DNA from 3 places in the Neorhizobium sp. USDA 3394 genome. Region 2 is predicted to be linked to each of the others. Evidence: predicted binding sites of a transcription regulator. Region 2 holds the regulator's gene; each other region holds the start of a gene.
The links. Region 2 encodes LexA, which represses DNA repair genes until DNA is damaged. Its sites were predicted from a motif close to TGTTCNNNNTGTGTTCNG; they were not measured.
Positions count from the first base shown of each region.

Region 1: ACZ9EJ_RS14160 (nucleoside triphosphate pyrophosphohydrolase family protein) is a predicted target of LexA. The motif match lies at 1,999-2,016, and genes of this name have one in related genera.
Region 3: ACZ9EJ_RS16265 (DNA recombination protein RmuC) is a predicted target of LexA. The motif match lies at 2,024-2,041, and genes of this name have one in related genera.

Region 1 is NZ_JBWCDU010000001.1:2,855,524-2,861,322, reverse strand. It holds gene ACZ9EJ_RS14170 (polysaccharide deacetylase family protein) at 1-934, opposite strand, end outside; gene ACZ9EJ_RS14165 (sulfite exporter TauE/SafE family protein) at 1,099-1,890, opposite strand; gene ACZ9EJ_RS14160 (nucleoside triphosphate pyrophosphohydrolase family protein) at 2,020-2,328, shown strand; gene tldD (metalloprotease TldD) at 2,407-3,822, opposite strand; gene ACZ9EJ_RS14150 (SURF1 family protein) at 3,916-4,686, opposite strand; gene ACZ9EJ_RS14145 (cytochrome c oxidase subunit 3) at 4,754-5,629, opposite strand; gene ACZ9EJ_RS14140 (cytochrome c oxidase assembly protein) at 5,681-5,799, opposite strand, start outside.
Region 2 is NZ_JBWCDU010000001.1:1,942,471-1,948,269, reverse strand. It holds gene gltA (citrate synthase) at 1-1,129, opposite strand, end outside; gene ACZ9EJ_RS09225 (ComEC/Rec2 family competence protein) at 1,417-3,939, shown strand; gene lexA (transcriptional repressor LexA) at 3,920-4,639, opposite strand; gene ACZ9EJ_RS09215 (VOC family protein) at 4,840-5,712, shown strand; gene kdsA (3-deoxy-8-phosphooctulonate synthase) at 5,717-5,799, shown strand, end outside.
Region 3 is NZ_JBWCDU010000001.1:3,296,954-3,302,752, forward strand. It holds gene truA (tRNA pseudouridine(38-40) synthase TruA) at 1-453, opposite strand, end outside; gene fmt (methionyl-tRNA formyltransferase) at 453-1,388, opposite strand; gene def (peptide deformylase) at 1,447-1,962, opposite strand; gene ACZ9EJ_RS16265 (DNA recombination protein RmuC) at 2,074-3,279, shown strand; gene ACZ9EJ_RS16270 (ribokinase) at 3,329-4,228, shown strand; gene ACZ9EJ_RS16275 (nucleoside hydrolase) at 4,277-5,218, opposite strand; gene ACZ9EJ_RS16280 (Hsp20 family protein) at 5,413-5,799, shown strand, end outside.

The DNA of each region.
Region 1 (5,799 bases), 910 kb from region 2:
GCGGCTGCTGGTAGTAGCCGTTGAGCGAGATGCGCGGCAGGCCGGTGAGCCTGTTCACGTATCTGGCGCAGAGCGTGCCGGGCTGCGTCGTCACCGCGACCGAAAAGCCGAGTTCCCTCGCGGTCGCATAGTCGCGCTCGGAAACCGCGGCGCGGCTGCCATAGGGATAGGCGATCGTGGCCGGCCGTTCGCCGATCAGGCCCTCGATCCAGTCGGCCGACTGCTCCATTTCCGCGCGGGCATCTTCCGCCGAAAGGCGGGCGACCGCCCGGTGGCTTGTCGTATGGGCGCCGAGCGAAGCCAGCGGATGGGCGGCGACCGAGCGGAGCTCCTCGGCATTCATGGTCAGGTCGGCGGTGATCTTCAGCGGATCGACGCCGTGTTTTCTCGCCAGCGCATCGATCCGCGAGACAGCGGTGGATTCCTCGACTTCCAGGACATAGCTGGAAAACCGGTCGAATGCGTCAAACTTGCGGGCCTCGGAGGTGAGGTCGAGGACTTCGGATCCGCCGCCGAAGTCGAACGTCACTTCCCGTTCGCGGCCGAGCAGTTCGGCAACCGTCTCCCACCATAGTGAATGGGTCCGCTCGGCAAACCCGCGGGTGACGAAAATGGTGAAGGGCACGCCGTGGCGGGCAAAGACGGGCAGGGCATATTCGGCATTGTTGCGGTAGCCGTCATCGAGCGTGAAGGCCGCGAACGGTTGTTTGGTCGGTGCGGCAAGCCGCGCCGGCACGTCGCTCAAAGGGATGAACTCGTAACCTTCGGCCGAAAGCCGCTCGATCGCTTCGCCGAGGAAATCCGGTGTCACTTCCAGATGCCCGCTCGGCTGCAGCGGCCGGCTCTGTTTCGGCCGCACATGGTGGAGCGTGAATATGGCGCCGTGACCGCGGGCATTGGGCATCATCCCGGCACGCGCAAGTGCGGCAGCCATGTCGAGGCCACCGGCGACAAGCCGGCGTTTGACATCCCGGCGCCAAAGCGCCTGAAACCTCTCCCTGGTATTCCCCACCGCGATCACGCCCACGTTACTTCGGTGAGGCCGACCCTACTCTCGGACGGGTTAAGTCTTGCTGAATAATCCGCGCTGAATCCTGCTCAGGGCCGCAACGCGTCGAAAAGCGGCAGGCTGACGATCGCCGCCATGGCGATCAGCATGAAGCAGATGCGCCGAAAAGTGCCTTCGGAGGCAAATCCGAACAGTTTCGAGCCGGCGATCACACCGAGGCCGTAACCCGGCCCGGCGATCAAAGCGAGGGCAAGAACGTCGAATGTCAAAAGACCGCCGACGACATAGGCGGTGGCCGAGATCACCGTCGCAAGCGCGAAATAGAGGATGAGGTTGGCGCGCACGGTGAGCGGCGGAATGGCACCTCCGAGCCAGTAGGCGACGACCGGGGGACCGGAGAGTTGTGCGGCCCCACCGAACAGGCCGGCAAGCGCTCCGACGCCGATCGTCAGCGGCGTCTTCGGTTTGCCGTGGTAACGCCAGCCGGAAATCAGGAAGACCAGCAGAAAGAGCACGACAACCGAGATCAGCCAGCGCAGTGCCGTCGGGTCGATCACCGCCAGCAGCGTCGTGCCCACCGGCACGCCGATCAGCGTCCCGATCAGCATCGTGCCCACCTCGCGGCGGTTGGCGCGCTTCCAGCCGTCCGGCACCATGCCGAGCGTCGTCACCCCGTCGATGACGAGCAGCAGGGCAGGGGCGATCTTCGGCCCGACGGCAGCTCCGGCGAGCGGAACGAAGATCAACGCACCGCCGAAACCGGAAAATCCGCGCGCCAGCCCGGCGATCAGTGCCGAGAGGAAAAGAAAGACAAGCTGTGCCGGCCCATGGCCCGGAATCCATGCATCTAGGAAAGTGGAAATCGGGCTGGCGGGGTCCATGCAAAATGCCGTGGTCAAGGGCTTCGGGATGGTCCGCACCTGCCGGGATTTGGGCGGGGGTGTCAAGCAAACCCTCTGGACACTGGTCGAGAATCGGCATTCTCCTGTGGATACAAAAGGAGAACAATCATGCTGGGCAAGCTCACCGCACAATTCGAGGCCGCGTCGGCGGATTATGCGCAACACCACGGGATGGTGCGCGATCCGGACTGGTTTGTCCTGAAGCTGCAGGAAGAGATGGGCGAACTGACCCAGGCCTGGAACCGCGCCACCGGACGCGGGCGCAGGAAGGGCAGGACCGACGAGGATCTCAGCCGCGACCTCGCCGACGAAACGGCGGACCTGCTCGGCCACGTTCTGTTGTTTGCCCGCAACAACCGGATCGACCTCGCGTCGGCCATCGAGCGGAAGTGGCTGTTCAGACCGGAGGAGGGGTGAGTTTCAGGCTCATACGCCGGGATTGGAATCTGGCGATAGAAACCTCAGCGTCTCTATCGCCAGGCAAATTGCTCCGCCTTACGCCTTCGTCCCACCCACCGTTACCTGGTCCATCCGCAGATGCGGCTGGCCGACGCCGACGGGGACCCATTGGCCGCCCTTGCCGCAATTGCCGATGCCGGTGTCGAGCTTCATGTCGTTGCCGACCATCGAAACGCGGCGCATCGCATCCGGGCCGTTGCCGATCAGCATGGCGCCCTTGATGGCCGGGCCAATTTTGCCATCCTCGATCATGTAGGCCTCGGTGCAGCCGAACACGAATTTTCCGGAGGTGATGTCGACCTGGCCGCCGCCGAAGGAGACGGCATAGATGCCCTTCTTCACCGAGGCGATGATCTCTTCCGGCGTTTTGTCGCCGCCGAGCATGTAGGTATTGGTCATCCGCGGCATCGGCGTATAGGCATAACCCTGGCGGCGGCCGTTGCCGGTCGGTGCGACGCCCATCAGCCGGGCGTTCTGGCGGTCCTGCATGTAGCCGACCAGCTTGCCATTCTCGATCAGCACGTTGTAGGCGGAAGGCGTGCCTTCGTCGTCTATGGTGAGCGAGCCGCGGCGGTTGTCGATCGTGCCGTCGTCGACGACCGTGACACCGGGAGCCGCGACCATCTCGCCGAGAAGCCCGGCGAAGGCAGAGGTCTTCTTTCGGTTGAAATCGCCTTCCAGCCCATGGCCGACCGCTTCGTGCAACATCACGCCCGGCCAGCCGGAGCCGAGCACGACATCCATCGTGCCGGCGGGTGCGTCTATGGCGGTGAGGTTGACGAGCGCCTGGCGCAGCGCCTCGTCGGCGCCGGTCTGCCAGTTGCCTTCCGTCACGAAATCGCCGAAGCCGATACGGCCGCCCGTGCCGAACGACCCGCTTTCCTGCCGGTCGCCGTCACCGACGACGACGGAAATGTTGATGCGGGTCATCGGGCGGATGTCCTGCACCCGGTGTCCGTCGGCGCGCAGGATATCGACCACCTGCCAGCTTGCCGAAACGGTGGCCGTCACCTGCCGCACCTTGTCGTCCTTGTTGCGCAGATAGGCGTCGATATCGGTGAGCAGCTTGACCTTCTCCTCGAAGCTGGGGCTGCCGATCGGGTTCTCGTCGCCGTAATATTTCTTGTTGGTGCGCTGGGGAGCGGCCGCGTAGGAACCGGAATAACCGGCGGTGACGGCCCGCACCGCATCCGAGGCGCGGGAGAGCGCTGCGGCCGAAAGCTCGCCCGCATGGGCATAACCGACCGCTTCGCCGGCGACCGAGCGCAGTCCGAACCCCTGGTCCGTGTTGAACGAGCCGCCCTTCAGGCGGCCGTTGTCGAAGGTCAGCGATTCCGCCTGGGCATGCTCCACGAAAAGCTCGCCGTCATCGGCGCCGGTAAGCGCCTCGGAGAGGATCGAGCGCAGCTTGGTCTCGTCGCAGTCGAAAAGGTTGAGAAGGTCGGTGTTCATGGGTGCTCCTTCGGCGCTGCCCTATGAAGACGCGCGCTCTGCTCCAACCGATGTAGGTCCGGGGAGGGACCGAAGCAAGCCTATCCTGCGGGCTCAGGCGCGTTTGCGGCGGAAGATCATGCCGATGACGACGGCAACGAGGGCCGCGGCAAGGCCGTACCAGGTCACGGCATATTGCAGATGGCTGTTCGGCAGGTCGAACTGGGTGACGCCGCCCTTGGGCCAGCCGCCCGGATTGACGATCGACCCATCGGCATCCACGAAGAACTGCACGACCTTCGACGCCTCGATACCGGTGGTCGAGGCCATGGCATCGAGATCCTTCCAGTAGAAGATGTTCTTGGCGAGATCGTTGTCCGGAACGATGGAGGAGGGCTTTTCCCCAAGCCGCACCCGCGCATATCCGGTGACGGTCTGCGGGCCGGCAACTTCGCCGGCGCTGCGGGTCTTCGGGTCCTTCATTTCATAGGGCACGAAACCGCGGTTGACGAACAGGATGCGCCCGTCGGCAAGCGTCAACGGGGTGTAGACGTAGAAGCCGGTCTGGCCGCCGAAGGTCGCGAAGAAATGTCGTTCCCTGGCGTGGTCGAACGTGCCGGTGACCGATACCCGGCGGTATTCGATATCGCCGCCGGATTTCCGGATCGCTTCGATGTCGGAAAGCAGGACGGGGGCCGCCGCCCGCCGCTGGGCGATATCGGCAAGCAGCCCTTCCTTCCAATGCAGCCGCTCCACCTGCCAGGTGCCGAGCGACAGCAGGATGGCGAGCGCCGCCAGCACCACGACCGCGGTCGCGACCAGCCGGCCACGGCCGCGGCCGGGCGTCTTATCCGATGCGGTTCGCGAGGGAGCCTTGGTTGCCATTCGTTCCAGTCCTCAAAAAGCAGAAGGGCGGCTTGTCGCCGCCCTCCCGGAATTCATGTCCCCTGGCTCAGTGGGCGAGCGGTGCGCCCCAGCCACCCCAGATGTAGATGGCGAAGAAGAGGAACAGCCATACCACGTCGACGAAGTGCCAGTACCAGGCGGCGGCTTCGAAGCCGAAATGCTTGGTGGGCGTGAAACCGCCGTTGACGGCGCGCAGCAGGCAGACAGCCAAGAAGATCGTGCCGACCAGCACGTGGAAACCGTGGAAGCCGGTCGCCATGAAGAAGGTCGCGCCGTAGATCGAGTTCGAGAAGGCGAACGGAGCGTGAATATACTCGTAAGCCTGGACGCAGGAGAACAGGATGCCGAGTGCTACGGTGAGCGCCAGACCGCTGATCAGGCCCTTGCGGTCGCCGTGCAGCAGCGCGTGGTGAGCCCAGGTGACGCAGGTGCCCGACAGAAGCAGGATGACCGTGTTGTAGATCGGCAGGTGCCAGGGATCGAGCACCTCGACGCCCTTCGGCGGCCACTGACCGCCGAGAAACTCGACGCGGGTCGCCTGGATCGCCTCGTTGGCATAGAGGCTGGCATCGAAAAAGGCCCAGAACCACGCGACGAAGAACATCACTTCGGAAGCGATGAACATGATCATGCCGTAGCGCAGGTGCAGCGAGACGACGCGGGTATGGGCGCCCGAATTGCCTTCCTTGATCGTGTCCGCCCACCAGCCGATCATCGTGTAGATGATGATCGCCAGGCCGATGTAGAAGATCCACGGTGTCGCAAGGTCCAGACCGAAGATATGGAACTGGCCGCCATGCAGATAACGCATGTAGCCTACGCCGCCGAAGGTCATGACGAAGGCGCCAAGTGAGGCCAGGATCGGCCACGGGCTCGGATCGATGATGTGGTAGTCGTGATTTTTCTGATGCGCGTCGGCCATGTCAGAATCCCCGGATGAATGCCTGCTTCGCCGGAAAACCGGCGAACCCTCTCAAAGTTTCCCTGTGCCCGTCTTCGGGGCGCCTGCCTTCGGGCCTTCCGGCAGAGCCGCGACCGGTTTGCCCGGCTCGCTCGGATAGAAGGTGTAGGACAGGGTGATCGTCTTGATGT
Region 2 (5,799 bases):
GGAAGCCCATCGCCTTCAGCGTGATGCCCGAATAGAAGTCGATGTTCGGGTAGAGCTTCTTCTCGATGAAATACTCGTCGGTGAGCGCGATGCGCTCCAGTTCCATCGCGACCTGCAGGAGCGGATCGTCCTTGTGGCCGAGTTCGCCGAGCACTTCATGCGTGGTCTTCTGCATGATCTTGGCGCGCGGATCGTAGTTCTTGTAGACGCGGTGGCCGAAGCCCATCAGGCGGAAAGGATCGTTCTTGTCCTTGGCGCGGGCGATGTATTCCGGGATTTTGTCGACCGAGCCGATTTCCGTCAGCATGTTGAGCGCTGCTTCGTTGGCGCCGCCATGAGCCGGGCCCCAGAGGCAGGCAATGCCAGCCGCGATGCAGGCGAACGGGTTGGCACCCGAGGAACCGGCGAGGCGGACCGTCGAGGTCGAAGCGTTCTGCTCGTGGTCGGCATGCAGGATGAAGATGCGGTCCATGGCGCGCGACAGAACCGGATTGACCACATACTCTTCGCACGGAACGGCAAAGCACATGCGCAGGAAGTTCGACGCATAGTCCAGGTTGTTCTGCGGATAAACGAAGGGCTGGCCGATATGATACTTGTAGGCCATCGCGGCAAGCGTCGGCATCTTGGCGATCATGCGCAGCGAAGCGACCATGCGCTGGTGCGGATCGGTGATGTCGGTCGAGTCGTGATAGAAGGCCGACAGTGCGCCGACGCAGCCGCACATGACGGCCATCGGATGGGCGTCGCGGCGGAAGCCGGTGAAGAAGCGGCTCATCTGCTCATGCACCATCGTGTGATGGGTCACGCGATAGTCGAAGTCCTTCTTCTGCGCAGCGGTCGGAAGTTCCCCGTAAAGCAGCAGGTAGCAGGTTTCCAGAAAGTCGCCATGCTCGGCGAGCTGTTCGATCGGATAACCGCGATGCAGCAGGATGCCCGCGTCGCCATCGATATAGGTGATCTTGGATTCGCAAGACGCCGTCGAGGTGAAGCCAGGGTCGTAGGTGAAGGTACCGGTGTGCTTGTAGAGAGCGCCGATATCGACCACGTCAGGACCGATCGTGCCCGACTTGACCGGAAGGTCGACCTTCTTGTCACCGATTACCAGATTTGCGCTTGTTTCCGTCATGCTGATCCTCCAACCTTTTGGCGGCATGGCGCCCTAAAAGCGCCACAAGAATTAAGCGTCCACCGTTTAGCTATATGATCCGAAAGCTGATGCCAAGCTGTCGTGACGGCATTTTGTGCAGCGCGAAAAATTATTGGGCAGCGGCTTTTGCTTGGATGTCCAACTTCCTGTTGCAAGCCCTTTTCGCGGCCCGGAATTCCCGATATTTAACGGCCGGTTGACGGCCGGGGAGGAAACGCGCAGGTTGCATTGCCGCATGTTTGGCGGTGGGGCGAACAGAGCGTTTCATGCCGGAGGAAGATGCATTCCCGACGCGTGCCGAGGCAGGGAAGCTGATATCCCCGTCGCCGGATCTGCGCGTAAACGGAGGCTCATCCGACTCGGTCAAGGTCCGGGATCTGGCCGAACTTTTTCCCGCGATCAAACGCCACCCACCGGTTCACACGTCAGGCGGCTCCTTTCGCCGCTCGACGAGCCGACGCCTTGACCGGCTGCGGCGCCGCCTCCCGGTCATGCTGGAGGAGGAAGTGGCCCATGGCCACGGCTTCCTTTTTCTGCCCGTTGTCGTCGGGGCAGGGGCCGCCTGCTGGTTTGCTCTGCCGCAGACCCCGGCTTTCTGGCCGTATTTCCTCCTCTTTTGCGCCTGCGCGATGTTTGTGGCCGTCTCGCGCTACCGGTCCGGTGCCACGCACCTCTTGCCGCTCGCTCTCACGCTCTTCCTCGCAGGCATGATGCTGGCGCAGTTCGAGACCTGGAGGCGGTCCACCGTGATTCTCGATACGCCGGTGACGACCGAGCTCGCCGGCGTGGTCGAGCGCAGGGAGGTCGATGCCCGGGGCAACTGGCGTTACATCGTCCGCATCGAGCGGACCGACAATCCGCAAGTCAGGCGCCCACCGCAGCGTGTATCTCTGCTGGCAAGGTCCCGCCATGAACCCGCCCGGACCGGCGAGACGATCAGCGGCCGCGCCCGCATTTCGCCCCCGTCGGGACCCGCCCTGCCAGGCCTCAACGATTTTGCCTTTTCCTCTTATTTCGATGGCATCGGTGCGGTTGGATTTTTCTATGGACGGCCGAAAAAGCAGGCTGCCGTCCAATCGGACCGGAGCTGGGTTGGGCAGGTCGAAACCGGGCTTTTCGATCTGCGCAGCGCAATCGCAACCCGTATCCGGGAGACCGTGCCCGGAGATCCCGGCGCCTTTGCCGCGGCGATCGTCACGGACGAGCGCCGGGCGATTTCCGAAGACACCACCGAGGCGCTGCGCCTGTCGGGCCTCGCCCATATCGTCGCCATTTCCGGGCTGAACATGGCGCTGGCCGCCGGCATCTTCTTTGTCGGCGTGCGCACCGTGCTTTCCGTCTTCACGGGCTTCGCCCAGGCCTATCCGGTCAAGAAGATCGCCGCATTCGGCGCGCTGATGATGGCGACGGCCTACTACCTGATCTCCGGTTTCGGCGTTTCCGCCGAGCGGGCCTATATCATGATGGCGATCATGCTGGTCGCCGTGCTTTTCGATCGCCCGTCGATCAGCCTGCGCAATGTCGCGCTGTCCGCTTTGGTCATCATCGCCATGTCGCCCTCGGAAATACTGGGACCGAGCTTCCAGATGTCGTTTGCCGCCACCGCTGCCCTGGTCGCCGGCTACGCGCTCTGGAAACACAGGGCGGAACGCCGTGATCCCGAACCTCTGCCATTCCGTCACCCTGTGGTGACGCCGCTGTTGGCGTCCTGGAATTTCGCGGCCGGCGTCTTCGTGACCTCGCTGATCGGCGGCATCTCGACGGCGATGTTCTCGGTCGAGCATTTCCACCGTATCGCCACCTACGGCCTTGCCGCCAACCTCGCCGCCATGCCGATCATCTCCTTCGTGGTCATGCCGGCGGGGCTGGCCGGCATGCTGCTGATGCCGTTCGGCCTCGATGCTCCCTTCATGAAGCTCATGGGCCTCGGCCTGGAGTGGGTGATCGCCATTGCCAAACACATCGCGGCCTGGGGCGGCGATGTCGGCACAGGGCGGCAGCATCCCTGGTTCCTGGCCGTCGCGACGGCAGGGTTTCTGCTGCTGACGCTGCTGAGGACGAGACTGAGACTGATAGGCCTACCGCTGATGGCGACCGCTCTGCTGCTTTCCTGGCAGGAGCGGTCGATGCCCCTCCCGGACATCCTGATCTCGGAAGACGGGACGATGGTCGCACTTGTCGATGGAGAAGGGGTCGCCACCAATCGCGCCCGCCCGCCCGACTTTGTCTACGACCAATGGAAGAGGGCACTTCTGCTCGGCGATCCCACCAAGCCCGAAATGTCGCCACCCAGGGACAAGCCTCCCGACGAGAGGCCACCCGACGACAAGCCTCCCGGCGAGAAAACCAACGGGCGCCGCGAACTGACACCGCAGGAACTCGAAACGGCAAAATCGAGTATAAAACAGGCGCCTGCCGGCCGCTTCACCTGTGAGCCGACCGCCTGGTGTGCGGCAGGCACCGGCAAGGGCATCGTCATCGCTGTCGAGGATAGCCGTTATGCAGGCGCCGCCTGCGATGCCGCCAATCTTGTCATTGCGCCGCGTGCCCGCTTCGACCAATGCCGGTCCGGCGCCCTGATGATCAATGGTGCCACGCTTCGCAAGGCGGGCGCCCTGGAGATTTTCCTCAACGGCGCGACCGACATTCGGCGCTGGCAGGCCCGTGCGGCCATGGCGGGCGCAGACCGTCCCTGGAGCAGGCACCGCCACTATGATTGGCGAAGCCAGGCGTTCGACAGATCGTTGCCGGAACCGCTCCGGCGGATGATCAATGATAACGGCGGATGAGACCGACGAGCTTGCCCTGGATTTTCACCCGGTCCGGCCCGAAGATGCGGGTTTCGTAGGCGGGGTTGGCGGCCTCGAGGGCGATCGATGCGCCGCGGCGGCGGAAGCGCTTCAGCGTCGCTTCCTCGTCGTCCACCAGCGCCACAACGATATCGCCCGGATTGGCCGTATTGCTGTTGCGGATGATCACGGTGTCGCCGTCCAGGATGCCGGCCTCGATCATCGAATCGCCCTTGACCTCGAGCGCATAATGTTCGCCTGAACCGATCATCTCGGCTGGCACCGCGATGTCATGCGTGTTGTTCTGGATCGCCGAGATCGGCACGCCGGCGGCGATGCGGCCCATGACCGGAACGGTCGTGGCGTTCGAAGAGTCGTCGTTGGCGGCGGGTTTCTGAGGCGCCGCGACCGGCTGCGGTTTGCCGAGGCTGCCCTCGATGACGCTTGGCGAAAAACCGCGCCGCGGCTGCATGCTCGGCGAATAGGCTTCCGGCAGCTTGATGACTTCGAGCGCCCGGGCCCGGTTCGGCAGGCGGCGGATGAAGCCGCGTTCCTCAAGTGCCGTGATCAGGCGGTGGATGCCGGACTTGGATGCGAGGTCGAGAGCGTCCTTCATTTCGTCGAATGACGGCGGGACGCCGGATTCCTTCATGCGTTCGTGAATGAACAGAAGCAATTCCTGTTGTTTGCGCGTGAGCATCTTTTGGCACCCTCAGAGTCGGAAACAAATCCAGAACAGACACTATATGTTCCATATGTGTTCCGCAAGTCCCTAAATTTTCGTGAAGTATGATGATTTTTTCTTCATAGATGCGTGCCAGATATCTCGTGTCTCACCACTTGCGCGGCGCGAGCCCGCTGCCAAAGTAGCTATGCGATTCCAATCCCGGGGGCCCTCGCGTGAACGCAAGACCGATCGATCATCTCGTGCTGCCGGTGGCGGGACTTACCGCTGCGCGTTCCCGGCTCACGAAGCTCGGTTTTACAGTTGCGCCCGACGCTTTTCATCCTTTCGGCACAGCCAATGCTTGTGTGTTCTTCTCGGATGGCAGCTATCTGGAGCCGCTGGCCCTTGCCAATCGCCGCCATGCGAGCGCTGCCGCCAAGCGCGGCAACGTTTTTACCGCACGCGATCTGGCCTTCCGCGGGGCACGCGACAGGCAGGGCTTCTCGGGGCTCGTTGTCGCCACGGGCGACGCGATGGCCGATCACGCGCGTTTCAAAATGCGTGGCGTCTCGGCAGGCGACGTGCTGGAATTTTCCCGCGGGATGACCTTGCCCGACGGCTCCGAAACCGAGGCGAGCTTCCGGCTGGCTTTTGCGGCAGATGACCGGGCACCCGACTTCCTGATGTTTTCCTGCCAGCGCATCAACCCTCTGCCGGCCGATCGCGGCGAACTGGAGCGCCATTCCAATGCGGTCTTGGGGCTGGGCGAGATCATTCTGTCGGCATCGGCGCCCTCCGATTTCTCAGCCCTGGCCGAGCAGGTGCTGATGACAAAGGCCAAGCCGGAGCCTGCATCGCTCGAGCTTGCCGCGGCCAATGCCCGCATTCGCATCCTGCAGGATCACGAACTCGAAGCGGAATTCGCCCTTCCGTCGACGCCGGGCGCCGAAGGCCTGCGCGGCCGGGCGATCATCTTCAAGACGGCCGATCTTGCCGTGACAGAGATCACCCTTGCTGCTAATGACGTCGCATTCGTCCGCCGGGAGGGCCGTGTTCTCGTCTCGGCGGCGCCCGGCCAGGGTGTTTTGTTCGGCTTCGAGGAATAGGTTCATGGAAGTTACCGCCAATCCACGCGTCTCCGTCGGCGAAGGAGACGGCAAGGTGGTTTTCGCGCAGGATGCAAAGCTGTCGCT
Region 3 (5,799 bases), 1.4 Mb from region 2:
GACCAGTGTCTGGGCGGCGGCGTGCATGACTTCGTGGTCCAGATCCCGGGTCACCCACCAGGCGCGCTTTGCCTCCAGCGCCAATGGTGCGGCGCGCGAAATGATACGGTAGAGATAGTGCCGGCGCACGGCCGAAAAGCGCGCATCAAATGCGTCATCGACAGCCCGCACATCAATGACCGCCACCTTCTCGTGAGCCATTCCCAGATAGGCGTTCAGCGCATTGCGCAGCTTGTGCGGTTCCCATGGCCGCGAGAGATCCACGTGCACGACCTGTCCGCGCGCATGAACGCCGGAATCCGTGCGCCCGGCACCCTTGACCAGCACCGTTTCCTTGGTCAGCGACAGGATGGCTTTTTCAAGTGCCGACTGGACCGAATGGCCGTTCTCCTGCTTCTGCCAGCCGACATAAGGCGTGCCGTCATATTCGACGGTCATGCGGAATCGTGGCATCAGGAGAGCCTCGTGCCAGGCCCAAGCGGCGTGCCCCGCAGGAACTCCGCCGCCACCAGAGGCTTAGCCCCCGCCTTCTGCAATTTCAGGAGCCGCACGGCACCCTCGGTGCAGGCAACGGTCAACGTGTCGTCCAAAACCGTTCCGGGCTCCCCCTGCCCTTCGCCGACCTCCGACCCGAGAACCTTTACGCGCTCCGGCTTTCCGTTGATCTCGGCCTCGAACCACGCGCCAGGAAACGGTGACAGGCCGCGGATGTGGTTGTGCACATCTCGTGCCGACTTCGAGAAATCGATGCGCGTCTCGCCCTTGTCGATCTTGGCGGCATAAAGCACGCCTTCCGACGATTGCGGCGTCAACGGCAGGTCGTTGGCTTCGAGCTTGCCCATCGCCTCGACCATCGCACGGGCGCCGACCAGCATCAGCCTGTCGTGCAGTTCGCCGGCGGTCATGTTGTCGCCGATTTCCACTTCGCTCGTCAGCGCGACGGGGCCGGTATCGAGGCCCTTTTCCATCTGCATGACCATCATCCCGGTTTTCTTATCGCCGGCCATGATCGCCCGCTGGATCGGTGCGGCACCGCGCCAACGCGGCAGGAGCGAAGCATGGCCGTTATAGCAACCGAGCTTGGTGCCGGTCAGGATCGCTTCCGGCAGCAGCAGGCCATACGCGACGACGACGGCAACATCCGCATCGAGCGCGCGGAACTTTTCGCGCTCTTCGGGATCCTTGAAATTCACCGGCGTGAAAACAGGAATGCCCAGCAGTTCGGCGGCCTGATGCACCGGCGACTTCACGAGATCGAGCCCGCGACGGCCACCCGGGCGCGGCGGCTGGGTATAGACCGCGACGATCTCATGGCCCGCGTGCTTGAGGCTCTGCAGCGTCGGCACGGAAAATTCCGGCGTTCCCATGAAGATGATGCGAAGAGACATGGACGTTCCGCGTCCCAAAAGACCGCGCCTTCTTGCTTCGGATCGCCTGAGCGGCGGTTCAGACCGCCTTGGACTTGGCAGCCTTGGTGAATTTCTTGATCACCATCTCGCGCTTCAGGCGGGAAATATGGTCGATGAAAAGCACGCCATTGAGGTGATCGATCTCATGCTGCAGGCAGGTGGCGAGCAGGCCATCTGCCTCTACCACATATTCCTTGCCGTCACGGCCGAGATGCTTGACGCTGACGGTCGCCGGGCGTTCCACCTCGGCATAATATTCCGGAATGGAGAGGCAGCCCTCTTCATAGACGGAACTCTCGTCGGAGGATTTGACGATCTCCGGATTGATGAAGACCTGCGGCTGCTTTTCCTCGCCCTCGCGCGCGATATCGACGACGAGCAGGCGGCGCGGCACGCCGATCTGGATCGCAGCAAGGCCGATGCCCGGCGCGTCGTACATGGTCTCCAGCATGTCGTCGGCGAGCCTTAGAAGCTCGGCGTCAACACGCTCTATCGGCTTGGAAACCTGACGCAGGATCGGGTCAGGCAGAATAATCAGAGGCTTGATCGTCATGGCTTCCCATAACCCATCTTTTTTTCCGAAGGAATAGAAATTACGGCCCGAGGAAGCAGAGTGTTCACGTTTTGATCTTTTCAAGCCGCAAAATTCTGTTAGTTTCCCGCCATGGATAACCTTGTTGCGAGCCTTTCCCGTTTCTCCGACGACCCCCGCGCTGCCGTGGTGGCGGTGATGTGTGGAGCGGCATTGCTGCTGTTATGGCTGTTTCTGGCGCGCCGGGCATCCCTTCAGCGGCGGGAAGATGCGGACTTGCGGGCGATGGAAGGTGAGGCCCGGCTTTCCGAACTCCTGAGAGCCCAGAGCGAAATGCAGGGCCGGCTGTCGGCCATGGCGGAAACGCTTTCGACGCGGCAATCGGAACTCAACCAGTCGGTCAGCCAGCGGCTCGACGGCATGACGCACCGGATCGGCGCTAGCATCACCGAGCAGACCAAGTCGACGCACGAGAACCTGCAGCGGCTGCAGGAACGGCTGGCGGTGATAGACGCTGCCCAGAACAATATCCAGACTCTCGCAAAGGACGTCGTCGGCCTGCAGGCGATCCTGTCCAACAAGCAGACACGCGGCGCCTTCGGCCAGGGTCGAATGGAAGCGATCATTGCCGACGGGTTGCCGATGGGCGCCTACGGCTTCCAGACCACGCTTTCGAACGGCACCAGGCCCGACTGCACGATCAGGATGCCGAACGGCGCTCCGCCTTTGGTGATCGACGCCAAATTTCCGCTCGAAGCCTGGAACGCTTTTCGCGAGGCCGCCGCTCCTGAGGCCCGGCGGGCCGCCAGCCAGGCATTCAAGCGCGACCTCGAGGTCCACATCCGCGATGTCTCGGAAAAATACCTGATCCCGGGCGAAACGCAGGAAATGGCCTTCCTCTTCGTGCCGTCGGAATCGATCTTCGCCGAGATCCACGAGCATTTCGAGAGCGCCGTGCAGAAGGCCCAACGTTCCCGGATCGTCATTGTCTCGCCCTCACTGCTGATGCTGTCCATTCAGGTCATCCAGGCGGTCTTGAAGGACCAGCGGATGCGCGAGCAAGCGCATCTCATCCAGGGCGAAGTGGCGCTGCTGATCGAGGATCTTTCGCGTCTTGACGACCGCACCCGCAAGCTCCAGGCGCATTTCTTCGCGGCGCAGAAGGATGTCGAGCAGATCATGACGTCCACCGACAAGCTCAACCGCCGCGGCGCCAAGATCGAGGCTCTCGAGCTGGAGGCTCCGGTGGTAGCCGAAGCAGTCCGAGACCTGCCACAGGCGAAGGTGGTCGAAAGCCGTACCGGTCTTCTCAAACTGCGGGTGGTTGACGAGGAGTAACTCTCTCGGGCAGTGTCGCGCGACTTTAAATCTAGCACGCAGGCCCGCCATGATCACCGTCCTCGGCTCCATCAACATGGATCTCATCGCCACGACCGAGCGTCTGCCCCAACCGGGCGAGACGGTCGAGGGATCAAGCTTTGCGACCGCCGCCGGTGGCAAGGGCGCCAACCAGGCTCTCGCCGCCCGCCGCGCCGGAAGCACGGTGCATATGGCCGGAGCCGTTGGGGAGGATGGTTTTGCGACGCCGGCGCTGGCACTTCTCGATGACGCTAAGGTCGATCTCTCCGCGGTCGCGCGCGTAACCGATCCAACCGGCACGGCCTTGATCCTAGTGGGGGGCACGGGCGAAAACATGATCGCGGTGGTGGCCGGTGCCAACGGTACGGTGAGCGCGGCGCAGGCCGAGGCGGCGGTCAAGGCCATGAAGGCCGGCGATATCCTGATGCTGCAACTCGAAATCCCGGCCGAGGCGGTAGAGACGGCGCTCAACGCGGCGCGTGCCAAAGGCGTGCTGACGGTGATCAACACGGCGCCGCTGACCGGCGATGCGGCCCGGCTAGCCCGGCTCGCAGATATCGTGGTCGCCAATGAAACGGAATTCGAACTGCTGGCCGGAAGCCCGATCCCGGACGCTGCGGCCCGCCAGGACATGTTGAGAAAGCTGCATGCGGAAACCGGCCAGACATTCGTCGTCACGCTCGGTGGCGACGGCGTGGTTGCGATCCGCGACGGAGCGATCGTGACGGCCGAGGGCCTGAAGATCGAACCGGTCGATACGGTCGGCGCCGGCGACACGTTCTGCGGTTATCTGGCCGCCAGCCTCGAACAGGGGCTCGATTTTGCGAAAGCACTTCGCCGGGCAGCGGTGGCCGGTTCGCTCGCCTGCCTCAGCCGCGGCGCCCAGCCGTCGATCCCGCCTGCCGAGGCGGTCGATGCCAGGGTCTAAGCTCTGATCGAGCTTCCGGTGGCATTTTCCTTGCCTGCTTGCTCCACCTCAGAGCCGGGCAACCCGCTCGGTCAGCAATTCGAAAAAGCCGTCGGCATCGACATGACGCATCACCTTGGCATTCGGCTTGCGGCCGGAGACGCGCCACCAGTCAACCACCGTCATGCCCACCGTCAACTCCGATTGCGTCTCGATCTCGACATTGCAGTCGCGGCCCGAAAAGAGCTCGGGCTTGATGAGGTAGGCGATGACCGTCGGATCATGCAGCGGCCCGCCATCGGAGCCGTATTTTTCGATGTCGAAGCGCTCGAAGAAGGCGAGCCATGCGACCAGAACCTTTGCGGGATGCGTGCCGAGCGCGGCGATCTTCTCGACACGGGCTTTAGTCGTCAGCAATTGATGCGTGACGTCGAGCGGCATCATGACGATCGGCATGCCCGAGGCGAACACGGTCTTTGCCGCTTCGGGATCGACATAGATGTTGAACTCGGCGGCCGGCGTGATGTTGCCACCCTCGAAAAAGCCGCCGCCCATCATCACCAGTTCCTTCGCGCGCCCAGCGATATCCGGCGCTTTCTCAAGAGCGAGCGCGATATTGGTAAGCGGCCCGAGCGTGCAGAGCGTGACCGTTCCGGCAGGCTCGGTGCGCAAGGTGTCGATGATGAGGTCGACCGCATGGATATCTTTCACCGGCATTGTCGGTTCGGGTAATTCGATGCCGTCGAGGCCCGTCCTGCCGTGCACGTGCTCGGCGGTGACCTGCGGGCGCGTGGTTGGCTTCAGCGCCCCCTCGTAAACCGGCGCATCCGGCCTGCCGCAGAGTTCGCAGACGATCCGGAGGTTGCGGCTGGTGTAGGAAAGCGGCACGTTTCCGGCGACCGCGCAGAGACCAAGCACCTCGATCTCGTCGGGGCTCGCAAAGGCAAGCATAATCGCCGCGGCATCGTCCTGACCCGGGTCGGTATCGATGATAATCTTCCTGCGCTGCATGAATGCTCCTTTTTTCCGGGAAGTGGTCCACAACCTGACATTCTGTCAAGTGCCGTATCGGCGGCATCGAGCAGCCGTGACCATCAGCCCCGCCGCTCATCCTTGCGGTCGCGGCCGGAACCTCCCATATAACGGCTGAGTTGGCGGGCCGCCCGGCGGGCGCCAACATGGTCGCTTGTTGCAAGGACTGGACGATGAGCCGAATGACGCCGTTTGCGAGCCCTCTGCTTCTGGGCTTCGACGCCATGGAAAAGACACTCGAACGCCTGGCGAAGGCGAACGACGGGTATCCTCCCTATAACATCGAACGCCTCCGCGCCGATGCTTCCGGGGCGCCTGAGCGGCTGCGAATCACGCTGGCCGTGGCCGGCTTTTCCGAAGCCGAGCTCGATGTGACGACGGAAGAAAACCACCTCGTCATTCGCGGACGCCAGACGGAACAGGGCGATCGCGACTATCTTTACCGCGGCATTGCTGCACGCCAGTTCCAGCGTATGTTCGTGCTCGCCGACGGAATGCAGGTTTCCGGCGCCTCGCTCAAGAACGGTTTGCTGTCGGTTGACCTTATCCGGCCGGAGCCC